DNA from 3 places in the Rhodovulum sp. P5 genome. Region 3 is predicted to be linked to each of the others. Evidence: riboswitches for the same ligand, from Rfam matches in the RefSeq annotation. Region 3 holds a riboswitch; each other region holds the start of a gene.
The links. Region 3 has a riboswitch for cobalamin ahead of RGUI_RS07655 (MotA/TolQ/ExbB proton channel family protein). Riboswitches for the same ligand answer to the same signal wherever they lie in the genome.
Positions count from the first base shown of each region.

Region 1: it holds a riboswitch for cobalamin, as region 3 does, so the genes downstream of both, RGUI_RS06600 (cysteine-rich small domain-containing protein) here and RGUI_RS07655 (MotA/TolQ/ExbB proton channel family protein) in region 3, are expected to answer to the same signal.
Region 2: it holds a riboswitch for cobalamin, as region 3 does, so the genes downstream of both, RGUI_RS19730 (DUF4198 domain-containing protein) here and RGUI_RS07655 (MotA/TolQ/ExbB proton channel family protein) in region 3, are expected to answer to the same signal.

Region 1 is NZ_CP015039.1:1,347,783-1,352,293, reverse strand. It holds gene cbiB (adenosylcobinamide-phosphate synthase CbiB) at 1-864, opposite strand, end outside; gene RGUI_RS06605 (hypothetical protein) at 861-1,715, opposite strand; cobalamin riboswitch at 1,807-1,991, shown strand; gene RGUI_RS06600 (cysteine-rich small domain-containing protein) at 2,111-2,464, shown strand; gene RGUI_RS06595 (cobyric acid synthase) at 2,589-4,043, opposite strand; gene RGUI_RS06590 (cobyric acid synthase) at 4,040-4,511, opposite strand, start outside.
Region 2 is NZ_CP015040.1:7,224-11,734, reverse strand. It holds gene RGUI_RS19740 (cobalt ABC transporter permease) at 1-419, opposite strand, end outside; gene cbiM (cobalt transporter CbiM) at 416-1,033, opposite strand; gene RGUI_RS19730 (DUF4198 domain-containing protein) at 1,045-1,839, opposite strand; cobalamin riboswitch at 1,970-2,178, opposite strand; gene cobO (cob(I)yrinic acid a,c-diamide adenosyltransferase) at 2,305-2,928, shown strand; gene RGUI_RS19720 (hypothetical protein) at 3,182-4,192, shown strand; gene RGUI_RS19715 (DUF6795 domain-containing protein) at 4,304-4,511, shown strand, end outside.
Region 3 is NZ_CP015039.1:1,560,728-1,565,238, forward strand. It holds gene RGUI_RS07645 (universal stress protein) at 1-655, opposite strand, end outside; gene RGUI_RS07650 (SulP family inorganic anion transporter) at 669-2,153, opposite strand; cobalamin riboswitch at 2,405-2,617, shown strand; gene RGUI_RS07655 (MotA/TolQ/ExbB proton channel family protein) at 2,655-3,365, shown strand; gene RGUI_RS07660 (biopolymer transporter ExbD) at 3,362-3,742, shown strand; gene RGUI_RS07665 (biopolymer transporter ExbD) at 3,747-4,151, shown strand; gene RGUI_RS07670 (TonB family protein) at 4,317-4,511, shown strand, end outside.

The sequences.
Region 1 (4,511 bases), 210 kb from region 3:
CAAATCCCGCGCGTCCGGATCCGGTGCGCCCGCGTTCAGCCAAGGCTCCTCGCTCACCCGGTCGCAATAGCTGCGCGGGCCGGAGAGCCGCACCCCCAGTGCCCCGGCCATCGCGGCCTCGGGCCAGCCCGCATTGGGGGACCGGTGGGCGCGGGCATCGCGGCGCATCACGGCGACGGCGTGCAAGGGGCGCCCCGACACCGCGCAGAACAAGAACCCCGTCAGCCGCGCCGGGATCAGGTTGGCCACGTCATCCAGCCGTGCGGCCACGCGCCCGAAGTGCAGGTGGCGGTCATTGCGGTGCCCGATCATGCTGTCCAGCGTGTTGATCGCCTTGTAGCCCGCAATCCCGGGCAGTCCGAACACCACCCCCCAGAACACCGGCGCCACCACCCCGTCAGAGGCATTTTCGGCAAGGCTTTCCAGCGCGGCACGGGCCAGCCCGGCATCGTCCAACTGCGCCGGGTCGCGCCCGACGATCATCGACACCGCGCGCCGCGCGCCGGGCAGATCGCCCGCGGCCAAAGGTGCGGCGACCCATGCCACGTGATCGCGCAGGCTGCGTGTCGCAACCAGCGGCGCGGCCAGCAGTCCGGTCAGAACCATGCCAAGCACCCCCCCGGGCAGCAGCGCCGATATGGCAAGGGCCGGCAGTACCGCTGCGGCAACCGTCAGCGCCACGGTCACCGCCCCGCGCCGCCGCCGGGTGTCATCGTCCAGATCGGGCCGGTTCCAGCGCCGCTCCAGCCTGTCGATCAGGGCGCCGATCCATGTCACAGGATGCCCGATCCGTCGGTAAAGCGTATTGGGCCAACCGAAGGCGCCCTCGACCGCCATCGCGATAATCATCGCGGCTGCACTCATCCCCGCCCCCCTGTCCGGAACCGGATCACATGGCCAAGCCCCGCCTGTCGTAATGCCTCACCGGCTGCCGGCGGCGCGGTGCCGGGCGCGAACAACAGGCCGAGCGCTGTGCCCGTATGGGCCGCGACGATCCCAAGCGCGCCATGTTTGCGACCGACCGACCAAACCGGTGCCGGGTCCGGCCCGCCGCGCAGCGCATGGTTGCGGCGTGCGCTTTCGGTTGCCAACTCCGCCAGCACTGTGCGGGGGGGCGCCTTGGCCCAAGCCGCCACCAGATCCTCGATATCGGCAAAGCGCAAATCGGCGGGGTTGGTCCGCGTGCCCTGCCCGGCGAATCCGCCCACCACGTCAAAGGCCGGCAGGGGCGGCAAGTGTGCGATGATGCGGGCCTGCCGCGGTGCCCAGAGAAGACGCTCGGCTGTGTCATGCATCAGCGGATCGCTGGCGCCTTCCACCGCATGGCAAATGGCGGCTTCGGACGCCGGCGGGCGGGGGGCGTCGTCCAGGCATCGCAACGCCGCCAGCAGCGCGGCGGTGGATGCGCCCGCCCCGCCCCCCGGCGGCATCCGGGCCGCAATGCGCCAACGGCCGGAGGTCGAGCGCCGCCCCGTCAGCGCGAACAGCTCTGCCATCTGGCCCCGGCTCAGCACCCGCGCCGCCCCTTGCCACATGCCGAACCCCGTCCCGGGGTGCCATGTCGCGCGGACGCTCAGGGCCGGGCAGGGCAGCGTGATCAGGGCCACCGGCCCCTCTGCCCCCAGACGCCCCTGCAGCAGTTCGCCGAAATGGCCGGCGACGGTGGCGCGGCGGGGCTGGCGGATGGGGAACGGACGGACAGGCAGGGGGCGCATCGGGTTTCCAACTGTGGATCGTGCCGTGGGAATGGCATTCTCCCCCGTCCGATGCAACGGCCCGCCCTTGACAGACCGCATCACGATGCGATCTCTGGCGCAGCGGTCCGGTGCTTCCGACGGAAGTGAAAAGGGAAGCCGGTGCAATACCGGCGCTGCCCCCGCAACTGTAAGCGGCGAGCCTTTGCCCAGATGCCACCGGTTCCGTCCGGGAAGGCGGGCAAACAGGCCGAGACCCGCGAAGCCAGGAAACCTGCCGGATCGACGACGACCCAACCCCGGGCGGCGGGCCCGGCGGCAAGGCGGTATGCGGGCCCCGGGCACGCGCCCCTGCCGTCTGTCTTGCGCCCACTGACCCGCCCCATGTCGGGGCCAAGACCGCGAGGACCCGCAAGATGCAACCCAAGGACCTGACGGCCAGCGACGCCTTCAAGGGGTTCACCAATACCAACTGCCCGTTCATGCCCTGCCATCAGGGCGTGAAGCGGGAGTTCAACTGCCTGTTCTGCTATTGCCCGCTGATCGCCTATGAATGCCCCGGCCCTTACGAGGTGTATACCGACGCCAACGGGCTGACGCGGAAGGACTGTTCGGCCTGCACGCTGCCCCATGACGGCATCCTGCAATCGTGGAACTTCATCCAGCGCTGGCTGGAATATCCGCAGGTCTGGAACGGCAAGCCGCAGACCGAGCCGCCCACCCGCCGTCCGCGGCCCCCGGGCAAGGAAGACGACGGGCAGGAGGATTGAGCCCCGCCGCTTGGTTCTTCGCGCCCCGGTCCCCGATCCGGGGCGTCTCCCGGTTTGGTCGGACTTTGCGGCAGGGGCCGAAAGGTCGATCCGAAGGGTAACGCGGCGCGCGCGCGCTGCGTGCCTATCGTGCTATTGCAAGCAGGGCGTCGAGGTGCAGATCGGCCTCGATCTCGTCGGCAAAGGCGTCAAGCGCCCGGGTCAGCCGCGCAGCGTGGCTTGCCTGCGCCGCCTCAACCCCGATCCCGGACAGCCAGTGCCGCCGGAAGCTGTCCGACGCAAAGAGCCCGTGCACATAGCTGCCCATGACCGCGCCATCGTCCGAGATCGCGCCTTCGGGCGTCCCGCCCGGCCGCAGCCACGGGCGGGCAAGGGCAGGGCCCCGGCTGCGGCCCATATGCATCTCATAGCCGGTGATCCGTGTGCCGCTGAGGCTGTCATCGGCATCGACCTCCACCAGCCGCTTGTCGTCCGTGATCTCGGTTTCGAGGTCGAGCAGGCCCAGCCCCGGCGTGTCCCCGGCCGGTCCCTCGATCCCGTCCGGGTCGCAGACCCGGTGCCCCAGCATCTGGAACCCCGCACACAGGCCCACCACGCGACCGCCGCGCCGCAGATGGGCGCGAATGTCGATATCCCACCCTTCGGCCTGCACGGCCCCAAGCGCGGCCCGCGTGGTCTTGGAGCCGAGCAGGAGGACAACCCGCGCCTCCGCCGGGATCGGCTGGCCCGGTCGGACCCACTGTACCGACACGCCCGGTTCCGCCGCCAGCGGGTCGAGATCGTCGAAATTGGCGATCCGCGGCAGTTCGGGCACGGCGATGACGCAGGCGCCCGGTTCGCCCATGGTGCGGCCAAGGCCCAGCGAATCCTCCTCCGGCAAGCGGCGCGCGGCGTCCGACCAGCGGACGAGCCCCAGAACGGGCCAGCCGGTTTCGGCCCGGATATCGTCGGCCGCGGGAGCGAAGACGCTCGGGTCGCCGCGGAACTTGTTGACGATGACGCCGGCCACTCGTGCGCGCTCGGCATCGGTCCACAGCCGGTGATGGCCGATCGCCGCCGCGGTGACGCCGCCGCGAGAGTCGTCGCCCACCAGAATGCAAGGCAAGTCCGCTGCCTCCGCCAGCCCCATGTTGGAGATGTCCTGCGGGCGCAGATACCGCTCCGCTCCGCTGCCCGCGCCTTCGATCAGCACCAGGTCATGGGTGGCCGACAGACGGTCGAGGCTGTGGCACACCTGCGCGCGCAAGGACGGTTTCAACGCCTGATAGGCGGCGGCTGAATAGCGCCCCTGCACGCGCCCCTGCACGACCACCTGCGCATCGACATCCGTTTCAGGTTTCAGCAGCACCGGGTTCATATGCACCGAAAGCGGCACGCCCGCGGCGCGCGCCTGCAGCGCCTGCGCGCGCCCGATCTCTCCGCCATCGGCGGTGACGGCGGCGTTGTTCGACATGTTCTGCGCCTTGAACGGCGCGACGCGCATGCCGCGGCGGGCATAGGCCCGGGCCAGACCGGCGACCAGCAGGCTCTTGCCCACATCCGACCCGGTGCCCAGCACCATCAGCCGCCGGGCGGTCATCGGGCCAGCGCCAGCAGCGCGTCGAGATCCAGATCGGTTTCCAACTGGTCGGCCAGTGCGTCCAGCGCGTCGTCCACTTGTGTCTCGTAGTCCAGCCCCGAGGCCGCACCGCCCATCTGTTTCAGCCAATGGCGGCGGAAAGCATCGGCTCCGAATATCCCGTGCACATAGCCGCCCATAACCCGGCCGTTGTCCGACACCGCGCCTTCGGCCGCCCCGTTCAACCGCAGCCACGGGCGGGTCAGCCCCGGCCCGTCGGTGCGGCCCATATGCATCTCGTACCCCGTGACGCGGGCGCCGCTGAGCGTGTCCTCGGCGTCTACCTCCACCAATCGCTTGTCCCCGCCGATGGTCGTCTTGATATCCAGCAGGCCAAGGCCGGGGGTTTCGCCCGGCTCTCCCTCGATCCCCTCGGGGTCGCGCACGACATGCCCCAGCATCTGGAAGCCCGCGCAGATGCCGACGACC
Region 2 (4,511 bases), on a different replicon from region 3:
GTCGTGCCGGGCGCCTCGGCCGTCGGCGCGATGCTGTCGTCGACCAGGCTTGCCCCCGCTGGCGGGCCGGGATTGGTGACCGCTGCCAAGGCCTGTCCCAACACCTGCGCCACCTCCTCGGCCGGCATCACGACTTCGGCCACATGACCCGCCCCCAGATCGGCCCGGAACAGCAGCGGCCCCGGCCCGGTGGGTCGCCAGGTGAAGAACCCGTCGCCGTCGGTGACGACCTCGCCCAGCTTGGTGCCATCCTCGCCGATCACCTCCACAACCGTGTCAACGGCCATGTCGCCATTGGAGAAACCGACCTCGCCCTCGATCACCTGACCCGACGGGAAGACGGAGGCCACGACCTTGTGGGCCAGCGCAGGAAGCGGAGCCAGGATGAGCGAGAGCCCCAGAAAAGCGGCGCGGATCATGCGGGGGCCCCTTTCAGCGTGGTGAAAAGTTCGGGTTTGACCCGCACGGCAAGCGACACCGCCGCCGCGGTCAAAAGCCCCTCGATCCCCATCACGGGGAGATGGGCGAGGAACACGAGCTTGGTCGCCGGAATGAACGCATCGCCCGAGAGCATCAGCGCCAGCGCCACGCAGCCGGTGGTCAGCGCAATCGCCAAAGCCCCCCCGATCCCGGCCCAAAGCGCAGCGGTGGCAGGCCCGCACCGCAGGATGCCCCGGCGACACAGGACATGAACGATCACCGCGGGCATCGCGATGTTGAACGTGTTCACCCCCAGAACCGTCAGCCCGCCAAAGCCGAAGAACACGGCCTGCAAGAGCAGCCCCACGAAGAGCGCGGGAAAGGCGGCCCAGCCAAGAACAATCCCGGCCAGACCGTTCAGGATCAGATGCACCGAGGACGGGCCGATCGGCACATGGATCAGCGAGGCCACGAAAAAGCTGGCGGACAAGATCCCCGCCGCCGGAATCCGTTCCAGCGGCAACTGCCGCAGCCCAAGCGCGATGCCGCCGGCAGCCAGGACGGCCCCGCCGATCACGACCTCATTGGCGAGCGCCCCATCCACGATATGCATGTGCGCGCGTCCTATTCGACGTCGTAGGCGCGGATCCAGATCACCGCGTCCTGGGAAAGCTCCTTGCCGTCGTATTCGGTGTCGGGTCCCACGCCGAGCGCGGCAAACCCCCAATAGCCCGCCTTGGGAACGCCGAAGGTGAAATAGCCGTTGTCATCGGAAATCGCGATCACCGCGCCGCCGGGCATCGGCCCGGCCTTTGGCGGCTTCGGGCTGTTCGTCGCCATGTCGGGTTCGGCGGCCATGTATTCGATCTCGATCTCGGCGCCAGCAACGGGCTGGCCGTCCGACAGCACGCGGCCCGTAAAGGTGGAACCGACCATGACGTTATAGGGCTTCACCTTGGGCACGATCTCGGTCTTCAGACCCTGCGGGTCGGACCAGTCGGTGGGCATCTGGTTTCGGTTCAGATAGGCCTTGGTGATCTGCTGGATATAGATATCCTCCGACCCTTCGTAATAGGGGGCGGGGACCGTCACCAGAACATAGTCGCCGGAACGTTTTACCGGCACCATCGCGTCCCAGGCCACCCCCTCATTCCCCATGCCCTTGAACACCGTCCGGGTCAGGCTGTCTTTCAGGTCGGTCTTTTCACCCCGGTGAACCATGTAGAATTCCAGCGGTTCGCCCATATCCATGACATGGCCGTTCTCGAACGGGTGCCAGAAGATCAGCTTGACCGGGACATCGCCGGGACGCTCGATCATCGTCTGTTCGGTATAGCTCAACTGGAAATGGGCATTGCCCGCGACGGGCGCGAGCGTCAGCGCCAGCGCGGCACTCAGCATGTTGCCGTGAAAGATCATCTGTCGGTTCCTTTCAGCAGTGGCGGCCCGTGGGCCACGGTCGGAAAGGACGAACGGGGAGAGGCACGAACAGGCCAGACCGGCCGATCCGGGCCAGACGCGCACCCCGGCGTCCGGTGGAAGCCGCGCAACTGGGGCGCGGGCGAACGGCAGGTCTCCTGGCTCGCGGGTCTGGGCTTGGCTGGCCTTCCCGGGGCGTCGGCCCCAGTGGCATCATCAGCCTTGCTCGCCGCTTACAGTTGCGGGGGCAGCCGCGGATTTGCCCAATCGGGCGCACCGCGTTCCCTTTTCAGTTCCGCCCCCAAGTGGGGTTGGAACACCGATCACACGCTCGTCATCCCAGACCGACCGGGCGTCTGTCAATCGTCAAAAGCGCGCATCGGGCTTGCCGCTCCCTTATGGCGTGCGTTTGACGCGGCAATCGCGCGCCGTATGGTGAGCGCCGCCAAAAACAAGGGAGCGATCATGCCAGAGACGCCGACTACGGACGAAACCGCCCGCCACGCCGCCAAGATGGCCAAGCGCAAGGCGGCGAAGGACCGCGCGCTTGAGGACAAGATTGCCGAGAAGGGGTTGATCCTTGTCCATACCGGGGCCGGGAAGGGTAAATCGTCTGCCGGTTTCGGGATGATCCTGCGGTCAATTGCCCATGGCATGCCCTGTGCCGTGGTCCAGTTCGTGAAAGGCAAATGGGATACCGGCGAGCGGCGTCTGCTGACGGAAAATTTCGGCGATCTGTGCCAGTTCCACGCCATGGGCGAGGGCTTTACCTGGGAAACGCAGGACAAGGCCCGCGACATCGCCGCGGCGGAAAACGGCTGGCGCAAGGCGCGGGACCTGATCCGCGACCCGGCGATCCGCATGGTCCTGCTGGATGAAATCAACATCGCGCTTCGCTATGGCTATCTCGATGTGGCGGATGTGCTGACCTTTCTCACGGCCGAGAAGCCGCCCCTGACCCATGTGGTACTGACCGGGCGCAATGCGCCTGATCCGTTGATCGAGGCCGCCGATCTGGTGACCGAAATGACGTTGGTCAAGCACCCCTTCCGTGCCGGCATCAAGGGTCAGCCGGGCGTGGAATTCTGACAGGTGCAACGCTGGTCTTCCTGCCCACATGCGATGAGGGGAAAAGGGCGTTTGCCCGACGCCGGTGCCTGGCTTTGGTTAATGAAGACTTTGCCGACGTCCTGATGGCCGTCTGTTGATCGTGAAGGCCGTCACGGGTTGAAAGCCCCGCGAGGGGATTACCCCGCCTTAGGTCTCCGCCTGATCGTCAATCTCGCCATATGGAACACCCGCCGGGATCAGATCGTCAAGCTGTGCTATGGTTGTGCCGTGGATGGTCTGGCCGGAGAAGCTCTCAGTGTCTTTTATTCCCTTACGTCTTGTCGCGGCTGCGCTGCTGGGTGCTGCCTTGTCCGTGTCGCTGCCAACCGCAGGGCGTGCGCAAGCCGTCGATATTCCGACCTGGCTGCGGGCCCATGTGGGGACGGGCGAAGGGCAGATCGCCCCGGTCGTGCTACATCGGGCCCGCGCGCTTTATCAGCAGAAACGAAGCGACGGCGCGGTCACCAATCCCTGTTATCTTGCCATGGATGCAACGCGCCCGAGCGCGGCGCGCGATGGCGCGGTGGGGCGGCGGTTCTACATCATCTGTGAAGGGTCCAAATCGTTCCGGGCGGTGTCGTCGGGCTATGGAAACGGGCGCAAACTGCAGCGGGCGGATTTTTCGAACGGGCGGCAATGCGCCCGGCATTTCAGTAATGCGGAAGGGTCCAAGCTGACCGCGGGCGGGGCCTATCTGACGGCGGAAACGCGGACCTCGTTCAAGGGCTATATCCAGCAGTCGGGGGCGAGGCGTCCGTTCTACCGGACCTTCCTGCTTTATGATGGGGAGGGCGACACACGAAATGCGCGGGAGAGGGCCATCGGCGGGCATCCGGCGGTGTTCGTGAAGTGGCAGTGCCGCTTCAGCAACCCGGGCAGCCCCCATGCCGACGATGACGGCTATGTGCCCTTTGGAACGCTTATCAACTATACCAGCGGCCGCAGCAACGGCTGCACCACATGGTCACAGTCGGTGTCGGAGGATATCCTTTCGCTGGTCGAGGGGCGCCCGACGACGCTTTATATCTACCCCGAGGCCGACGACATCGACGCCGTGGCGCGGGCCGTCAAGACGGGAACCTCTCCGTCCCGGGCCGGGCTTTACTGGAACACGGCCTGTCTGGAGACGATCGGAACCCCGAAGTTCTGGCCCAAGCGAACGCTTCAGCCGATCATCAACGACTGGCGCCAGTCCCTGCCGAAACGGCCGCCGCAGGAGTTGCCGGTCTGCAAGGGGGGATGACACGGAAGGCGACGGCCCATTCTTAAGCGGTTTTTTGGAAAGGGCTTGTCGCCTTAAGGGCGAGTGCCTAAGCTCCGCTCAGGACAGATTTCGCAACTTGCTGGAGGCGTCATGCTCCGTCGAAGCGTTCTTGGTGCGATCGCGGGGCTGCTGTTGATCGGAGGCGCAGGAATGGCCATGGGCAAGACCCTCATCTACGCCTCCGCGATGAGCGGGCAACTGGTCGACGGATCGGGACGCCCCGCGGCCGGCGTCACGATCACACGCACCTGGCAAACCAGTTCCAAAACGGGCAGCGACAGCACCACCACGGATGACG
Region 3 (4,511 bases):
TCAAGGTCGCGCGCGCATTGTCCAGCGCCTTGCGCAGGTCCGCCGATTCATGGCCCACCGTGGCCACCACGACCTCCAGCCCCGAAAACAGCGGGTCGCGCGCCACGTAGTCGACCGCCTTCATCGCGGACACGCCGCCATCATAGGCGATCAGCACCCGCTTGATGGGTGCGAACGCCCGGTTTGCCACGAAGACGGGCTTGTGGCTGGCGCGCACGATCCGCTCGAAGTTCGACCCAAGATGCGGGCTTTCCAGCCCCGCGGCCTCCCCCCGTTTGCCGATCACGATCATGTCGGCCACGTCTTCCTTCTGCTCCACCGTGTTGACGATGTCGTCATGGCGCAGCCGGGTGATGACATCGGCCACCCCCTCGCCCTCGATCAGGGCCTTGGCATCTTCCAGGATCGCGCGGCCCTGCGCCTGAGACAGTTTCGCGTGCTGCTCGTCCAGGTCGGACAACTGCTTCATCAGGTTGGACCGCGCCCCCAGCCGGATCGAGCCTGACAGGTCCCGCTGCCCCTGCGCCCGGCGCGGGTCGAGCACGTGGTAGAGTTTCACCTGCGCCCCGGTGCGTTTCGCGATCCACGCCACATGGCGGCACACGCTTTCGGAATAGGCCGAGCCGTCGACCAGCGCCATCAGAATACCGGACATTTCCCTTACCCCCTCAGTGCCCCAGCAGGTCTTCCATCGCGCCGGGCTTGTCATGCACGCCCAGCTTGTCGACGATGGTCTCGGATGCCTCGTTCATGCCCCTGATCTCGACCTCGGCGCCCTCGCGCCGGAACTTCAACACCGCCATGTCAAGCGCTGCAACGGACGAGACGTCCCAGATATGGGCGCGGCTGACATCGATGGTCACGCGCTCCAGCGCCTCCTTGAAGTCGAAGGCCTTCATGAACTCTTCGGTCGAGGCGAAGAAAAGCTGGCCCTCGACGACATAGGTGCGTTCGCGCCCGTCCGGCGAAATCTCCGACGTCACGCGGAAAAGCTGCGCGATCTTGGCCGAGAAGAAGATGCCCGAAAGCAGCACACCCACCAGCACCCCGATGGCGAGGTTATGGGTGTAGACCACGAAGAACACCGTCGCCAGCATCACGATGGACGACGACCGGGGATGGTCGCGCAACTGCCGGATCGAGGACCAAGAGAACGTCCCGATCGAAACCATGATCATGATCGCCACCAGCGCGGGCATCGGGATCTGGCCCACCAGATCGCCCAGCACCACGATCAGGAACAACAGCATCGCGCCCGCGGTGAACGTCGAGAGCCGCCCGCGCCCGCCGGATTTCACGTTGATCATCGACTGGCCGATCATCGCGCAACCCGCCATGCCGCCGATGAACCCGGTGCAGGTGTTGGCGATGCCCTGCCCGATGCATTCCTGGTTCCGGTCGCTGGTCGTGTCGGTCAGATCGTCCACGATCGTCTGGGTCATCAGGCTTTCCAGCAGCCCCACCGCCGCGACCCCGATGGAATAGGGCAGGATGATCTGCAGCGTTTCCAGGGTCAGCGGGATGTCGGGGATCAGGAACACCGGCAGCGTGTCGGGCAGCGCGCCCATGTCGCTGACCGTGCGCACATCAAGGCCCAACCCCATGCTGACGATGGTCAGCACGATGATGGTCACAAGCGGCGAGGGCACCGCCGTCGTCAGCAGCGGGAACAGGTAGATGATCGCAAGCCCCGCCGCGACCATCACATAGGTGATCCACGTCACCCCGATCAACTCTGGCACCTGCGCAAGGAAGATCAGGATCGCCAGCGCGTTCACGAAGCCGGTGATGACCGATCGCGAGACGAAGCGCATCAGGTGCCCCAGCTTCGCAAGCCCCGCCCCGATCTGGATCAGCCCTGCCAGCACGGTTGCGGCCAACAGATATTGCAGACCGTGCTCCTTCACCAGCGTGACCATCAGCACGGCCGTTGCCGCCGTCGCGGCCGAGATCATGCCGGGCCGCCCGCCGGTGATCGCCACGATGACCGCGATGGAGAAGGAGGCGTAGAGCCCGACCTTGGGGTCCACGCCCGCGATGATCGAGAACGCGATGGCCTCGGGGATCAGGGCCAGCGCCACGACAAGCCCCGCAAGGATGTCGCCGCGCACATTGCCGAACCACTGGTCGCGATAGGCGTAAAGTGCTTTCATGATCTCCCCGCTGGTGGGGCGCCGCAGCCCCGCTGAGGCGGCTGACGCTCTGGGTTGTCGATGGTCCGGACCACTGGCGCGCAAGGCGGCCGCCCGGTGAAACACCGGACCCGGGCGAGTCGCGCCTTGGATACAGAAGTTGCGCCCGAAGGCAAACCGGCAAAGGCGGCCGTTTCCCGCGCGGCCCCCGCCGGATTGCCCATCGGCGCGGCGCATCCGCCCTTTTCCGATTTACAGACAGGCCCCGGGTTTGATAGCTGCAAGGTGATGGTTTCCCGATACGGACCTGTCCGCCGGGAAAAAGGGAATGCGGTGCGGCGCCCTACGATGCGCCAAATCCGCAACTGCCCCCGCAACTGTGAGCGGAGAGCAGCGCCGATCATGCCACTGCGACAGATCGCGGGAAGGCCGGCGCTTGTGAGGACCCGCAAGTCAGGAGACCTGCCATCGCATCGCAACCCGAACCCGGGGCGGGGCGCCCCGGCAGGAGGCCGCAACGCCATGGACATACCCTCTTCTCCCTTCGCCGCAGCCCTTGGCAGACCGTTCGCCGATCTTGCGGCGCTCTTCGACAAGGGCGGCCCCGCGATCTGGGCCATAGCCGCGCTTTCGGTCGTGACTGTCGCGCTGGTCCTGTGGAAGACGTGGCGCTTGCTGTCATCGGGGGCGTTTTCGGGCGGGCGGCGCACGGCGCAGGCGGCCGCACTCTGGCAACAGGGGAACCATGACGCGGCGCTGGCGCTGGTCGAGGGGCGCCGGTCGCTTCGGGCGCGGATGGCCAGGGCCGCGATGCGGGCCCTGCGCGATCCCGGCCTGAGCATCGAGGCCGCCGAGGCCGAAACCGGCCGCGTGGCCCGCGCACTGCTGAGCGAGGCGCGCACCGGTCTGCGGTCGCTGGAACTGATCGCCACGGTCGCCCCCCTGCTGGGGCTTCTGGGCACCGTGATGGGCATGATCGGTGCGTTTCAGGCGCTGGAGGCCACGGGCAACCGCGCCGATGCCGCGGTACTGGCCGGCGGCATATGGGAGGCGCTTCTGACCACCGCGGCGGGCATGGCCGTGGCCATCGTCGCCTCTGTCGCGCTGGTGTGGTTCGAAAGCATCGCCGAACGGCTGCGCCATGACATGGAAGACGCCGCAACGGTGATCTTCCTGCGGGCAAGGCCGCGCGCCGCGCTCGTGCCGGGCAGACGGCCCGACGCCGCGGCATGAGTTTCTCCTTCGGGGCGCCCCCGCGCCCGCGCCGGCCCAATCTGACGCCGATGATCGACGTGGTGTTCCTGCTGCTGGTGTTTTTCATGCTCGCCTCCCGCTTCGGTTCGGACATGGTTGTGCCGCTGACCCTTGCCGGGACGGGCGGCACCTATGCCGGCCCACCCCGGCTGGTCGATATCCACCCCGATGCGCTGTCCCTGAACGGCGTGGCCGTGGATGGGGCGAATATCGCGGGGCGGCTGGCGCCACTGATGTCCTCCGACGCCGACATGGTCGTCCTCCGGGCACGCGACGGGGCCGATCTGCAGCGGGTCATCGCGGTGATGGAACGGCTGGAGGCCGCCGGGTTCAGCCGCCTGGTGCTTGTGGAATAGGCCCATGCTGATCCCTGCCCCCCCGCGCCCGCCCCGCCGCGAGATGGTCCTGCCGATGATCAACGTGGTGTTCCTGCTGTTGGTCTTTTTCATGCTGGCGGCGCGTGTTGCCCCGCCGGACCCGTTGCCGGTGACCCTGCCGGAGGCTGCTGCCGGCGATCCGGCCGACGGCCCGCTTGTCCTTCACCTCGGTGCGAACGGACAACTCGCCTTTCGCGATGCGATGGGGGAAGACGCCGCCCTGACCGCCCTTCGCGTCGCGCTGGGCGATGCCGAACGCGATGGCCCGATGCCCAAGGTGCTGCTGCGCGCAGACCGCGCGGTGCCCGGGGCGAGGGTCGCGGCACTGCTCCCGCAACTCGCCGCGCTGGGGCTGCGCGACGTGTCGCTGGTGACGTCGCGGCCATGACACGCTGGCTGGAAGCGCCGGTCTTTCTTGGCCTGGCCGTCCTGCTGCACCTCGCCGCGGTCGGCCTTCGCCCCGGCAACGGCGGGTCGGCCGGGGGTGGCGACGGGGGATGGCCCACGCCTCGATCGAGGCCGCACCGGCCGAGTTGGCGGCCCTTGTCGACGCGTGGGAAGACCCGCCCGAGGCGGTCCAGACGCTCGCCGCACCGAACGCGCCCCTTGCGCTGCCTCACCTTCCGGACAGAGCGGACGCGTTTGTCGAAGCGTCCCCGCCGCTGGCCGCCCTTCCCGCGCCAAGCGCCCTGCCCTCCATCGCGGCGCCGGACACATCCCCCACCCCGGCCGTGCCAGCCCCTGCCAA